3 regions of the Escherichia marmotae genome follow, and region 2 is predicted to be linked to each of the others. Evidence: predicted binding sites of a transcription regulator. Region 2 holds the regulator's gene; each other region holds the start of a gene.
The links. Region 2 encodes LexA, which represses DNA repair genes until DNA is damaged. Its sites were predicted from a motif close to TNCTGTATGTACATACAGNA; they were not measured.
Positions count from the first base shown of each region.

Region 1 (2,198 bases), 440 kb from region 2:
ATAGACATTCGCACGCTGACTGTCCTGGGCGGTAATGGCTGCCAGACGTTTTTCTACCGCCGGATTATGTACGCGGGTTGAGTGACGGCGCGCCTGAATCGGTGCGCTCCACTCTGCCAGAGCTGCCGTGTCACCACTGTTCAACGCATCGCGTAGCAGTGCCAGTTCATGACATTTTTGCAGGGCGAAGGCAAACCAGCTTTTCACTTCTGCATCAAGGCGCGTTTCCACGCTCAGGTCGATAGGGCTATGAAGCAGTGAGCAGGAAGATGCCACCCATAAATCACGTTTACCGACAATGTCCTTAATTTGCGCATATTTCTCGGTGAGATCGGCGCGCCAGACGTTACGACCATTGACCAGTCCGGCAGACAGCAGCCAGTCAGAAGGCAGGCGCTTGTGTAGTTCTGCTACATCATCTTTGCCATGTACGAGGTCGACATGCAGACCCTGAACAGGCAGCGCAGTAATCGTGTCGAGGTTCGGTGTTACGCCTTCAAAATAGGTGGTCAACAGCAGTTTCACCTGCCCCTGCAGTGCATCGTAAGCAGGTTTATACGCGTCCAGCCACGCCTGCGGCAGTTCCAGTACCAGCGCCGGTTCGTCGATCTGTACCCACTCAATGCCACGTTTTGCCAGTTCCGCCAGAACTTGCTGATAAACCGGCAGAATGTCATTCAGCAGACTCAGGCGATCAAACTGTTCACCTTTCACTTTGCCCAGCCACAGGTAGGTGACCGGTCCCAGTAGCACAGGCTTCACCTTGTGGCCCCGCGCCTGCGCCTCATCCACTTCATCCAGCAACTGCGTCCAGGTCAGTTTGAATTGCTGCCCTTTAACGAACTCCGGCACCATGTAGTGATAGTTGGTGTTAAACCATTTGGTCATTTCCGCCGCCGCCGCAGGTTCGCCAGTTGGCGCACGTCCACGACCAATACGGAAAAGGGTGTCGATATCTACAGAACCATCTTTGTTCTGATGACGCGCCGGAACGTTACCCAGCAACAGGCTGGTGGTCAGAACATGATCGTACCAGGCAAAGTCGCCCACCGGCAGCAAGTCGATACCGGCCTGCTTTTGTTGATCCCAGTGACGGGCACGCAATTCACGCCCCACCGCCAGTAATTCTTCACGCGTGGAGTTCCCCGCCCAATAACTTTCTTGTGCTTTTTTCAGCTCGCGACGCAGGCCAACGCGAGGAAAACCGAGGGTGTGATTAAGAATTGTCATTATATGCCCCTTATGGAATTTTTAGTATTTAGACGTCCAGATGTTTACACATCCATAATTGGCGGTTACTGTATATTCCTCAAGCGCAAATTATTCATGCCGAAGTGAAGGACTTTCATGATCGAAGTAAAACACCTGAAAACGCTACAAGCGTTGCGGAACTGCGGCTCGCTCGCAGCCGCTGCGGCGACGTTGCATCAGACGCAATCCGCCCTGTCTCACCAGTTTAGCGATCTGGAACAACGTCTTGGCTTCCGGCTATTTGTGCGTAAAAGCCAGCCGCTACGCTTTACGCCGCAGGGAGAAATCCTGTTACAACTGGCAAACCAGGTACTGCCGCAAATCAGTCAGGCACTGCAAGCCTGCAATGAACCGCAGCAGACTCGCCTGCGTATCGCCATCGAATGTCATAGCTGTATTCAGTGGCTGACGCCCGCGTTAGAAAACTTTCATAAGAACTGGCCGCAGGTCGAGACGGATTTTAAATCGGGCGTAACCTTTGACCCGCAGCCCGCGTTGCAACAGGGCGAGCTGGATCTGGTGATGACATCCGATATTCTGCCGCGCAGTGGCCTGCATTACTCGCCAATGTTCGATTATGAAGTGCGTCTGGTGTTAGCACCTGACCATCCACTGGCTGCGAAAACGCGGATCACGCCGGAAGATCTCGCCAGCGAGACGCTGTTAATTTATCCGGTGCAGCGTAGCCGACTGGATGTCTGGCGGCATTTTCTTCAGCCCGCAGGCGTCAGTCCGTCACTGAAAAGCGTCGATAACACCTTATTGTTGATTCAGATGGTTGCCGCGCGGATGGGTATTGCCGCCCTGCCGCATTGGGTGGTGGAGAGCTTTGAACGCCAGGGTTTGGTAGTGACTAAAACCCTTGGCGAAGGATTGTGGAGCCGACTGTACGCCGCCGTTCGCGATGGCGAGCAGCGTCAGCCGGTTACGGAAGCGTTTATTCGCTC
Region 1 is NZ_CP025979.1:3,175,908-3,178,105, forward strand. It holds gene metE (5-methyltetrahydropteroyltriglutamate--homocysteine S-methyltransferase) at 1-1,230, opposite strand, end outside; gene metR (HTH-type transcriptional regulator MetR) at 1,348-2,198, shown strand, end outside; gene bioP (biotin transporter) at 2,189-2,198, opposite strand, start outside.
Region 1: the regulator LexA is predicted to act here: its motif matches at 1,297-1,316, upstream of metR (HTH-type transcriptional regulator MetR).

Region 2 (2,198 bases):
ATGTAAAGCCTCTGGTTAATAATGCAAATGCGCGGCAAGGATAGCAGAAAGTCATGGGAAATTCTGTGGTATCCGCTCATGTTTCGCGCGGCGTTATGCAAACCCGAGTCATCGGATTTAACGGTACACTGATATTGACGCTCATAATGTAAAAAGGTTCTTTCAATGGCCAATAATACCACTGGATTCACTCGAATTATCAAAGCTGCTGGCTATTCCTGGAAAGGGTTACGCGCAGCATGGATCAACGAAGCGGCATTCCGTCAGGAAGGCGTTGCGGTATTGTTGGCGGTGATCATCGCCTGCTGGCTGGATGTGGACGCGATAACCCGCGTACTGCTTATTAGCTCCGTCATGTTGGTCATGATCGTAGAAATTCTCAATAGCGCCATCGAGGCCGTAGTTGACCGTATTGGCTCCGAATACCATGAGCTTTCCGGGCGAGCGAAAGATATGGGGTCCGCGGCGGTGTTGATCGCGATTATCGTCGCAGTGATTACCTGGTGCATCCTGTTATGGTCGCATTTTGGATAACCCTTCCAGAATTCGATAAATCTCTGGTTTATTGTGCAGTTTATGGTTCCAAAATCACCTTTTGCTGTATATACTCACAGCATAACTGTATATACACCCAGGGGGCGGAATGAAAGCGTTAACGGCCAGGCAGCAAGAGGTGTTTGATCTCATTCGTGATCACATCAGCCAGACAGGTATGCCGCCGACGCGTGCGGAAATCGCGCAGCGTTTGGGGTTCCGTTCCCCAAATGCGGCTGAAGAACATCTGAAGGCGCTGGCACGCAAAGGCGTTATTGAAATTGTTTCCGGCGCATCGCGCGGGATCCGTCTGTTGCATGAAGAGGAAGAAGGGCTGCCGCTGGTAGGCCGTGTGGCTGCTGGTGAACCGCTTCTGGCGCAACAGCATATTGAAGGTCATTATCAGGTCGATCCTTCCCTGTTCAAACCGAATGCCGATTTCCTGCTGCGCGTCAGCGGGATGTCGATGAAAGATATCGGCATTATGGATGGCGATCTGCTGGCAGTGCATAAAACCCAGGATGTACGTAATGGTCAGGTCGTTGTCGCGCGTATTGATGACGAAGTTACCGTTAAACGTCTGAAAAAGCAGGGTAATAAAGTCGAACTGCTGCCAGAAAACAGTGAGTTTAAACCGATTGTCGTTGACCTTCGTCAGCAGAGCTTCACTATTGAAGGGCTGGCAGTTGGGGTTATTCGCAACGGCGACTGGCTGTAATATATCTCTGATACCGCGATGCCGCCTGGCGTCGCGGTTTGTTTTTCATCTCTCTTCATCAGGCTTGTCGGCATGGCATTCCTCACTTCATCTGATAAAGCGCTCTGGCATCTCGCCTTACCCATGATCTTCTCCAATATTACCGTTCCTTTGCTGGGGTTGGTTGATACGGCGGTTATTGGTCATCTTGATAGTCCGGTTTATCTGGGCGGCGTGGCGGTTGGTGCAACGGCGACCAGCTTTCTCTTTATGCTGTTGCTGTTTTTGCGTATGAGTACTACCGGGCTTACTGCACAGGCTTTTGGTGCTCAAAATCCTCAGGCATTAGCGCGGGCGCTGGTGCAGCCGTTGCTGTTGGCGTTGGGGGCTGGGGCGTTGATTGCTCTACTGCGTACGCCGATTATCGATCTGGCGCTGCATATTGTTGGTGGTAGCGAAGCAGTGCTGGAACAGGCGCGGCGCTTTCTTGAAATCCGTTGGCTAAGCGCCCCGGCGTCGCTGGCGAATCTGGTGCTGCTTGGCTGGTTGCTCGGTGTGCAATATGCCCGTGCGCCAGTGATTTTGTTAGTGGTTGGCAATATCCTCAACATTGTGCTGGATATCTGGCTGGTGATGGGACTGCATATGAACGTGCAGGGCGCAGCGCTGGCGACGGTTGTTGCAGAATATGCGACGTTGCTGATTGGTCTGCTCATGGTACGTAAAATCCTCAAACTGCGCGGTATCTCCGGCGAAATGCTGAAAACAGCCTGGCGAGGAAACTTCCGTCGCTTACTGGCGCTTAACCGCGACATCATGCTTCGCTCATTGCTGTTGCAACTCTGCTTTGGCGCAATAACGGTTATTGGCGCGCGGCTGGGGAGCGATATTATCGCTGTTAACGCGGTTCTGATGACGTTACTCACCTTCACCGCCTATGCGTTGGATGGCTTTGCCTACGCCGTTG
Region 2 is NZ_CP025979.1:3,612,823-3,615,020, forward strand. It holds gene dgkA (diacylglycerol kinase) at 166-534, shown strand; gene lexA (transcriptional repressor LexA) at 644-1,252, shown strand; gene dinF (MATE family efflux transporter DinF) at 1,325-2,198, shown strand, end outside.

Region 3 (2,198 bases), 1.4 Mb from region 2:
GTATTTGTCGGTTCTTCACTGATGTTTTTGAAAGAGGGGGATCGCGTATCGGTACGTGATTTAAGCCGTGGATTAATTGTCGACTCCGGCAATGATGCTTGTGTTGCGCTGGCTGATTATATTGCTGGTGGGCAACGGCAGTTTGTTGAAATGATGAACAATTACGCCGAGAAGTTGCATCTAAAGGATACGCATTTTGAAACGGTACATGGTCTGGATGCGCCGGGTCAGCATAGTTCAGCCTACGATTTAGCCGTACTTTCGCGCGCCATCATTCATGGTGAACCTGAGTTTTATCATATGTACAGTGAGAAAAGCCTCACCTGGAACGGCATCACCCAGCAAAACCGTAACGGCTTATTATGGGATAAAACCATGAATGTCGATGGCCTGAAAACCGGACATACTTCCGGGGCCGGGTTTAATCTCATTGCTTCGGCTGTGGATGGTCAGCGTCGACTCATTGCGGTGGTGATGGGGGCTGAAAGCGCAAAAGGTCGTGAAGAAGAGGCGAGAAAGCTACTGCGTTGGGGACAACAGAACTTTACTACGGTGCAAATTTTACATCGTGGGAAAAAGATTGGCACAGAACGCATCTGGTATGGCGATAAAGAAAAGATTGCGCTTGGAACCGAACAAGAGTTCTGGATGGTGCTGCCAAAAGCGGAGATTCCGAATATCAAAGCAAAATACACCCTTAATGATAAAGAACTGACCGCGCCAATTAATGCCCATCAGCAGGTTGGGGAAATTGAACTTTACGATCGGGATAAACAGGTGGCGCACTGGCCGCTGGTCACCCTGGAATCCGTCAGTGAAGGCGGCATGTTTTCCCGGTTGAGCGATTATTTCCACCATAAGGCCTGACCTTTCTTTTGCAGCAGACTGGCAGGAGTGCGAGTCTGCTCGCATAATCAACACTCATTCCTTGTGGTTTTTATATTGCAAATGTACTGTACATAAAACCAGTATTAATGGAGGCATCATGAACTACGAGATTAAACAGGAAGATAAACGTACCGTTGCAGGTTTCCATCTCGTTGGCCCGTGGGAACAGACGGTAAAGCAAGGTTTTGAGCAGTTGATGATGTGGGTAGACGACAAAAATATCGTGCCAAAGGAGTGGGTAGCGGTCTATTACGATAATCCAGACGAAACACCCGCCGAAAAGTTACGTTGTGACACCGTCGTCTCGGTGGCAGATGACTTCACTCTCCCCGAAAACAGTGAGGGCGTCATCCTGACGGAAATTTCTGGAGGTCAGTATGCGGTGGCGGTTGCACGCGTAGTGGGTGATGACTTTGCTAAACCCTGGTATCAGTTCTTTAATACTCTCTTGCAGGACAGCGCTTACGAAATGTTGCCAAAGCCCTGCTTTGAGGTTTATCTGAACAATGGTGCGGAAGAGGGGTATTGGGATATCGAAATGTATGTTGCGGTGCAGCCTAAACAGCGCTGATAAGTGGCACTGGATCAGAGGATAACCCGATTGCTACGCTGTTTTTCGTTATGTAAAAGAGTAAGATTCGTCTGCAGTTTTCTGACAACCAAACCGGGAACGTCTGCTATTCCCGGTTTGCCGGACAGATTTGTTACATAGCGTTATCGTTCCCGGACTGCCAGATTGCATTATGACCGTTTTTTCTCTTATTCCACGGAGTGCCCGCGTGCGTGCCGATAAGTCCTTAAGCCCGTTTGAAATTCGAGTGTACCGCCATTACCGCATTGTGCATGGTACGCGAGTTGCGCTGGCGTTCTTGCTCACCTTTCTCATCATTCGCTTGTTTACCATCCCGGAAAGCACCTGGCCGCTGGTCACTATGGTGGTGATCATGGGGCCAATTTCGTTCTGGGGCAACGTTGTCCCTCGCGCCTTTGAACGTATTGGCGGTACTGTGTTGGGTTCGATATTAGGTCTTATCGCTCTGCAACTGGAGTTAATCTCTTTACCGTTGATGTTAGTCTGGTGTGCTGCAGCCATGTTCCTTTGCGGTTGGCTGGCGCTGGGTAAGAAGCCATATCAAGGTTTATTGATTGGTGTGACGCTGGCAATTGTTGTTGGCTCGCCAACCGGTGAAATTGATACTGCATTATGGCGAAGCGGCGATGTGATCTTCGGCTCTTTACTGGCAATGTTGTTTACCGGCATCTGGCCGCAACGTGCTTTTATCCACTGGCGCATTCAACTGGCGAAAAGT
Region 3 is NZ_CP025979.1:389,713-391,910, forward strand. It holds gene dacD (serine-type D-Ala-D-Ala carboxypeptidase DacD) at 1-867, shown strand, start outside; gene sbmC (DNA gyrase inhibitor SbmC) at 986-1,459, shown strand; gene C1192_RS01850 (FUSC family protein) at 1,668-2,198, shown strand, end outside.
Region 3: the regulator LexA is predicted to act here: its motif matches at 952-971, upstream of sbmC (DNA gyrase inhibitor SbmC).